One region of the Pseudomonas sp. GW823-FHT06E10 genome, then DNA from elsewhere that is predicted to be linked to it. Evidence: predicted binding sites of a transcription regulator. Region 1 holds the regulator's gene; the other holds the start of a gene.
What was found. Region 1 encodes sigma-54, which starts transcription at its own class of promoters, with help from an activator protein. Its sites were predicted from a motif close to ANTGGCATNNANNTTGCTNT; they were not measured.

Region 1 (4,177 bases):
CGACCGAGGTGACATTGCTGACCAACCCCGACCTGAACGTGTTCCGCGGCACTGAATTCCCGTGGCACGTCCAGAGCCTGCGCGGCGAGGTCAACCCTGATGGCACACAGGTCGAACTGATCGATGACGTGCGCATCACGCGCTTCGACGAGAAAAACCGTAGAACCCTGATCACCAGCACCCGCATGACCGTGTTCCCGCAGCAGCAATATGCGCAGACCGAGCAAGACGTTAGAATCGACGGCGCTGGCGGTGTATCGACTGGCAAGGGAATGAAAGCGTATTTGAAAGAAAGCAGGATACACCTGCTATCGAACGTAAGAGGACAGTATGAGGCTCGTTAAAACCCTCCCGATTTTGCTCAGTCTGGGCGCAGCACTGGGAAGCGTGAGCGCCTGGGCTCTGCCGGAAGACCAACAGCAGCCTATCCGTATTCAGGCCGACGATGCCCAACTGGACGACAAGCAAGGTATTGCTACCTATAAGGGTGACGTGATCATCACCCAAGGCTCGATGAAGGTGACAGGCAACACCGTTACCATCACCCGCACCCCGGCTGGCGACATTGACGTAGTGACCTCGGTGGGCAACCTGGCGTACTTCGAGCAATTGCAAACGGCTGGCGACACCAAGCCTGTCCAGGGTTGGGGCGTGACGATCCAGTATCACGCTTCGCAAAATCGCGTCGTACTGATCGACAAGGCCAAAGTTGTCGACAAGGACAACAACGTCACCCAAGGCGAGAAAATTGTCTACGACACGGACAAGAAACTCGCCAGCGCCGGTCGAGCCACAGGCAGCAAGATCACCGAGGCGCGTCCGCGTATCGACATGGTGATCCAGCCGAAGAAGAAAACCGACGAGAAAAAGGCCCAGTAATGGCAACTCTGAAAGCTCAGCATCTGGCCAAGAGCTACAAGAGCCGCCAGGTCGTGCGTGACGTCAGCCTGTCCATCGACAGCGGCCAGATCGTCGGCCTGCTTGGCCCGAACGGCGCCGGCAAGACCACCTGCTTCTACATGATCGTCGGCCTGGTGCAAGCCGACCAGGGCCGCGTCCTGATCGATGACCTGGACGTCAGCCACCAACCGATGCACGGCCGCGCAAAGGCTGGTATCGGCTACTTGCCGCAAGAAGCATCGATCTTCCGCAAACTGTCGGTGGCCGACAACATCATGGCCATCCTCGAGACCCGCAAGGAACTCGACAAGGCCGGTCGTCGCAAGGAGCTGGAAAGCCTGCTGCAGGAATTCCACATCAGCCACATCCGCGACAACCTGGGCATGAGCCTGTCCGGTGGTGAGCGCCGTCGCGTGGAAATCGCCCGCGCCCTGGCCACCAACCCGAAATTCATCCTCCTCGACGAGCCCTTCGCCGGCGTGGACCCGATTTCGGTCGGCGACATCAAGCAGATCATTCACCACCTCAAGGCCAAGGGCATTGGCGTGCTGATCACGGACCACAACGTTCGTGAAACCCTGGATATCTGTGAAACCGCCTATATCGTCAATGACGGCCAACTGATTGCCGAAGGCGACGCAGAGACCATCCTGGCCAACGACCTGGTCAAGGAAGTGTATCTGGGCCATGAGTTCCGCCTGTAAGCGCTGAGCCGTGCCCAGGCAGTTGCCCGGGCACCTGACCAGCCACTCACCAGCGCTTCCGTGCCGACAAGCGTGGTCAGCCCTCGACAAGGGCAGCGCTGCAACACAGCTTTATAGTTTTTTATTGTTACAGCGCTCTAGGCAAACCCTTTAGTTTCAGGCATATAATTTGCTTAAGTTTGGCGCCCCGGCGCCCTGTAGTGGATGGCGCATGTGCGCCGGCGAATAAGGTGTTAAGCCCCTGCCATGAAACCATCGCTAGTCTTGAGAATGGGCCAGCAGCTGACGATGACACCGCAGCTGCAACAGGCCATCCGCCTGCTCCAATTGTCGACCCTGGACCTGCAACAGGAAATCCAGGAGGCCCTGGAGTCCAATCCGATGCTCGAACGCCAGGAAGAAGGCGACGACTTCGACAATTCCGACCCCCTGGCCGACAACGCCGAACAAAAGCCCAACACCGACATCCAGGAGCCCTCCTACCAGGAGAGCGCCCCGACGGTTGATAACCTCGATGAGGGTGACTGGAACGAGCGTATCCCCAACGAACTCCCCGTCGACACCGCGTGGGAAGATGTTTACCAGACCAGCGCCAGCAGCCTGCCCAGCAATGATGATGACGAGTGGGACTTCACCACCCGCACCTCGGCCGGCGAAAGCCTGCAGAGCCACTTGCTGTGGCAACTGAACCTGGCCCCGATGTCCGACACCGATCGCCTGATCGCCGTAACCCTGATCGACTGCATCAACAATCAGGGCTACCTGGACGAAACCCTCGAGGAAATCCTCGAAGCGTTCGACCCGGAACTGGACATCGAACTGGACGAAATCGAAGCCGTCCTGCACCGCATCCAGCAATTCGAGCCCGCCGGCATCGGCGCCCGCAACCTGGGCGAATGCCTGCTGCTGCAATTGCGCCAGCTGCCTGCCAAGACCCCTTGGCTGGCCGAGGCCAAGCGCCTGGTCACCGATTACATCGACCTGCTTGGCAGCCGCGACTACAGCCAGTTGATGCGTCGCATGAAGCTCAAGGAAGATGAGCTGCGCCAGGTCATCGAGCTGGTCCAGAGCCTCAACCCGCGCCCGGGCTCGCAGATCGAGTCCACCGAAGCCGAGTACGTCGTTCCTGACGTCATCGTGCGCAAGGACAACGAGCGCTGGCTGGTGGAGCTCAATCAGGAGTCGGTGCCACGGCTGCGGGTCAATGCCCAGTACGCCGGTTTCGTGCGCCGCGCCGACACCAGCGCCGACAATACCTTCATGCGCAATCAGTTGCAGGAGGCCCGCTGGTTCATCAAGAGCCTGCAAAGCCGCAATGAAACCCTGATGAAGGTTGCCACCCAGATCGTCGAGCATCAGCGCGGCTTTCTGGAGTACGGCGACGAAGCCATGAAGCCGCTGGTCCTGCATGACATCGCCGAAGCGGTCGGCATGCATGAATCGACGATTTCACGGGTGACCACCCAGAAGTTCATGCACACCCCCCGGGGCATTTATGAACTGAAGTACTTTTTTTCCAGTCACGTAAGCACCTCCGAAGGCGGCGAATGCTCGTCCACGGCGATCCGGGCGATCATCAAAAAACTGGTTGCAGCGGAAAATCAGAAAAAGCCGTTGAGTGACAGCAAGATCGCTGGTTTACTGGAGGCACAAGGCATTCAGGTGGCTCGCCGCACCGTCGCCAAGTACCGCGAATCCCTCGGGATCGCGCCTTCGAGCGAACGCAAGCGGTTGATGTAGGGCCACGCCACAGCGTTCCAGTGGTAGATCATCTGATCTGCCGCTTTATGCACTGGCAACGAAGGAGAAGCTGTATGCAAGTCAACATCAGTGGACACCAACTGGAAGTGACCGAACCTCTTCGCACCTACATCGGCGAAAAACTCGAACGATTGGAGCGACATTTCGACAAGATCACTAATGTGCAGGTCACGATGACCGTCGAAAAACTGAAGCAGAAAATCGAAGCCACGCTGCATATTCCCGGGAATGAAGTGGTCGCCAACGCGGAACATACCGATATGTATGCCGCGATCGACGCACTCACCGACAAGCTGGATAAACAACTCAAAAAGCATAAGGAAAAGACCCAGAGCCTCCTCCAGGGCGCAACCGGTCGTTAACACTCCCAACCCATGATCCGACTTGAAAGTATCCTGACCCCCGGCCGTTCCCTGGTGAACGTGCCGGGAGGCAGTAAAAAGAAAGCCCTCGAACAAATTGCCAATCTTATCGCCCGCGAAGTGCCGGCCCTGGAGATGCAAGATGTCTTCGAGGCGCTGATCGCCCGTGAAAAACTCGGTTCCACCGGGTTTGGCAATGGCATCGCTATTCCACATTGCCGTCTCAAGGGCTGTGTTTCGCCCATCAGTGCATTGATGCACCTGGACGCCCCTATCGATTTCGACGCCATCGACGGCGCGCCGGTTGACCTGCTGTTCGTGCTGTTGGTCCCGGAAGCCGCCACCGATGCGCACCTTGAGCTGCTGCGACAGATCGCCAGCATGCTCGACCGCAAGGAAGTTCGCGAAAAGCTGCGTAGTGCTGCAAGCAACGAAGCCCTGTATCAGGTT
Region 2 (4,177 bases), on a different contig from region 1:
CAAGGGCACCGGGCGCGATCACTACCTGACGGCGGTGACGCGGGTCGACAATCAGTTGGTCGAAATCATCGACGTCGAGAAGGTGCTGGCGGAAGTGGCGCCGACGCCGGAAGCGATTTCCGTGGGTGTGGTGGATGTCGAAACCCAGCACAAGGCGCTTTCGTTGCGCGTGCTGACGGTCGACGACTCGTCGGTGGCGCGCAAGCAGGTCACGCGCTGCCTGCAAACGGTCGGCGTGGAAGTGGTGGCGTTGAACGACGGTCGGCAAGCGCTGGACTACCTGCGCAAACTGGTCGACGAGGGCAAGAAGCCGGAAGAAGAGTTCCTGATGATGATCTCCGACATCGAGATGCCGGAGATGGACGGGTACACCCTGACGGCGGAAATCCGCAACGACCCGCGCATGCAAAAGCTTCATATCATCCTGCATACTTCGTTGTCGGGGGTATTCAATCAGGCGATGGTCAAGAAGGTCGGTGCCGATGACTTCCTGGCCAAGTTCCGTCCTGATGACCTGGCATCCCGGGTAGTCGACCGGATCAAAGCAGCAGATATCAGCTAGGGGCCTGCGCCCCTGGCAGTCAACACGATTTAAGAGGCGGCATCATTGTCTACGGGTAATTTGGATTTCGAACAGTTCCGGGTGTTCCTGGAAAAAGCCTGTGGCATTTTGCTCGGTGAAAACAAGCAGTACCTGGTCTCCAGCCGTCTCAACAAACTGATGGAACAGCAAGGCATCAAGTCTTTGGGGGAACTGGTTCAGCGCATGCAGACCCAGCCGCGCAGCGGTTTGCGCGAGCAGGTGGTGGATGCCATGACCACCAACGAAACCCTGTGGTTTCGTGACACCTACCCGTTTGAAGTCTTGAAGAACAAGGTACTGCCCGAAGCGATCAAGGCCAGTCCCGGTCAGCGCCTGCGCATCTGGTCGGCAGCATGCTCGTCGGGCCAGGAGCCGTATTCGTTGTCGATGTCCATCGACGAGTTCGAGCGGGTCAACATGGGCCAGTTGAGGATGGGCGTACAGATTGTTGCCACTGACCTGTCCGGTACCATGCTGAACAACTGCAAGACCGGCGAGTACGACAGCCTGGCCATCGGCCGCGGCCTGTCGCCTGAGCGCCTGCAGCGTTATTTCGACCCGAAAGGGCCGGGGCGCTGGGCGATCAAGGCGCCGATCAAGAGCCGGGTGGAATTCCGTTCCTTCAACCTGCTGGACAGCTACGCGAGCCTCGGCAAGTTCGACATCGTGTTTTGCCGCAATGTGTTGATCTACTTCTCCGCCGAGGTGAAGAAGGACATCCTGCTGCGCATCCACAGCACATTGAAGCCAGGCGGTTACCTGTTTCTCGGTGCTTCCGAAGCGTTGAACGGTTTGCCGGATCATTACCAGATGGTCCAGTGCAGCCCGGGGATCATTTACCAGGCGAAGTGAATTTGCCGGCGTCATCGAAAACGGGAGTCCTTATAGGCTCCCGTTTTTTGTGTGCTGATTTCTTGCAAACGCTGCTGGCCCCTGTGGGAGCGAGCTTGCTCGCGATAGCGTCCTGACAGTCGAGTTCAACTTTCCCTGACACACCGCAATCGCGAGCAAGCTCGCTCCCACAGGGGCGGCGGTGTTCTGAAAAGGGTGAGGAGGCGGCAGAAAAGCGGCATCCGGCGGAAAACCGTTGCCGCTTTTCTGGCATTGCCGTGTCGCCATGGCCTGCAAGGCCCCGGTTTCCGGGGTTTTCTGAATTGGCATGGGGCTTGCTAAGTTGATTCTACGAAAAATCAGGTCACCCGAAGGTTTCCCGACATGAGCATCAGCTTCGATAAAGCGCTCGGTATCCACGAACAAGCCCTGGGCTTCCGAGCCCAGCGTGCCGAAGTCCTGGCCAACAACATCGCCAACGCCGATACCCCGAACTACAAGGCTCGGGACCTGGACTTCTCGAAAGTGCTCGCCGAGCAGAACGAGAAAACCAAAAGCGGCACTTTCGCCTTGAACATGACCAACAGCCGTCATATCGAGGCTGAAGGCCTGGGCAATGGCGACGAGTCGTTGCTGTATCGCACGCCGATGCAACCGTCGATTGACCAGAACACCGTGGACGCCCAGCTGGAGCAGTCGAACTACGCGGAAAACGCGATCGGCTTCCAGGCCAGCTTCACCCTGCTCAACAGCAAATTCAAAGGGCTGGTGTCAGCTCTGCGCGGAGAGTAAGCCATGTCTCTATCCAGTGTTTTCAACATTGCCGGTAGCGGCATGAGTGCGCAGACCACGCGTTTGAACACCGTCGCTTCGAACATCGCCAACGCCGAAACGGTCTCGTCGAGCATCGACCAGACCTACCGTGCGCGTCACCCGGTATTTGCCACCATGTTCCAGGGCGGGCAGAGCGGCGGCAGCGATTCGCTGTTCCAGAGCCAGGACGCCGCCGGTCAGGGTGTTCAGGTGCTGGGTGTGGTCGAAGACCAGAGCAATCTTGACGCGCGCTACGAGCCGAACCATCCGGCGGCCGATGCCAAGGGTTACGTCTACTACCCGAACGTCAATGTGGTGGAGGAAATGGCCGACATGATTTCCGCAAGCCGTTCGTTCCAGACCAACGCCGAAATGATGAACACCGCCAAAACCATGATGCAGAAGGTCCTGACCCTCGGTCAGTGATAAGGGGCGACTCAGATGAGTGTTACCGATTCCACCAGTGGTTTGAGCCTCAACGATATCCTGGCCAACTCCTCGATCAAGACCAGCACCACGACTGACGGCCTCGCATCGGCAACCGGCAGCGCCACGGGCAACAAGGCCCTGGGCAAGGATGCATTCCTGAAATTGCTGGTTACTCAGTTGAAAAACCAGAACCCGCTGGAACCCCAGGACAACGGCGAATTCGTGGCCCAGCTGGCGCAATTCAGTAGCCTGGAAGGCATCACCACGCTCAACGATACGGTGACCGGCCTGGCCAGCAACTACAACTCGTCCCAGGCCTTGCAAGCGTCGTCGCTGGTGGGGCGTTCGGTCATCGCTCCAGGCGACAAGGCCGTGGTCGATACCACCAAGAGCCTCAGCGGCACGGTGGTCGTTCCGTCTTCGGTGGCGTCTGCCACCCTGAAGATCACCGACGCAGCCGGCAAGACAGTGCGCACCATCGACCTCGGTTCACAGAAGGCCGGCAACGCCAGCTTCATCTGGGACGGCAAGAACGATGCGGGTGAGACCGTACCTGCAGGCACCTATACCTTCGGCGCCACGACCACGATCGATGGTCAGTCCGTTGCGTTGATCACCAACCTGCCCGCGACCGTCAACAGCGTGACCATCAGCCAGACTGGCGGTGAGTTGATGCTCAATCTGGCCGGGCTGGGCAGCGTTGCTCTGTCCAAAGTACAAACCATTGGTATGTAGAGCCGACTAACACGGCATAAAGGAGTGGATGATGTCTTTTAATATCGGCCTTAGCGGTCTCTATGCAGCCAACAAACAACTGGACGTGACCGGCAACAACATCGCCAACGTCGCGACCACCGGTTTCAAATCGTCCCGTGCAGAATTCGAAGACGTGTACTCGGCGACCCGCCTGGGTACCGGCAGCAAGACCGTCGGCAACGGCGTGCGCCTGGCCAACGTTTCCCAGCAGTTCGGCCAGGGTGACGTGAGCAACACCGGCAACGTGCTCGATATGGGTATCCAGGGCAACGGTTTCTTTGTCCTGAGCAACAACGGCTCGCTGACCTATACCCGTGCCGGTACGTTCAAGACCGACAAGGAAGGCTACGTCACCAACAGCGACGGTACTGCCCGCCTGCAAGGTTACGGTGTGGACTCCAACGGCAAGATCGTCAATGGCGTGCTGACGGACCTGCGGATCGACACGTCCAACCTGGCACCGAAGTCCACCAGCACCGTGTCGTCGACGATCAACCTGAACTCGACGTCGGCAGTGATCGACCAGACGGTTGCGGCGAACAAGTTCAACCCGTCCAAGACCGAGACCTTTACCAAGTCGTTCAGTACCCCGATCTACGATACACAGGGTAACCAGCACACCATGGATCAATACATGGTCAAGACTGGAGCGAACACGTGGGACACCTACACACTGATCGATGGCCGCAATCCGGATGGCAGTGATCCTACTGTTACCGCGCCGGTTGCTTCGACCATGTCGTTCGATTCCACCGGCAAACTGAC

Region 2: the regulator sigma-54 is predicted to act here: its motif matches at 1,737-1,756, upstream of flgB (flagellar basal body rod protein FlgB).

The regions. Positions count from the first base shown of each region.
Region 1 covers NZ_JBXAHJ010000013.1:12,241-16,417, forward strand. Annotated here, with positions in the region: gene lptC (LPS export ABC transporter periplasmic protein LptC) at 1-344, shown strand, start outside; gene lptA (lipopolysaccharide transport periplasmic protein LptA) at 331-879, shown strand; gene lptB (LPS export ABC transporter ATP-binding protein) at 879-1,604, shown strand; gene AC1Q6Y_RS20300 (RNA polymerase factor sigma-54) at 1,851-3,344, shown strand; gene hpf (ribosome hibernation-promoting factor, HPF/YfiA family) at 3,419-3,727, shown strand; gene ptsN (PTS IIA-like nitrogen regulatory protein PtsN) at 3,740-4,177, shown strand, end outside.
Region 2 covers NZ_JBXAHJ010000002.1:62,746-66,922, reverse strand. Annotated here, with positions in the region: gene AC1Q6Y_RS03330 (chemotaxis protein CheV) at 1-562, shown strand, start outside; gene cheR (protein-glutamate O-methyltransferase CheR) at 608-1,435, shown strand; gene flgB (flagellar basal body rod protein FlgB) at 1,799-2,206, shown strand; gene flgC (flagellar basal body rod protein FlgC) at 2,210-2,653, shown strand; gene flgD (flagellar hook assembly protein FlgD) at 2,669-3,391, shown strand; gene flgE (flagellar hook protein FlgE) at 3,423-4,177, shown strand, end outside.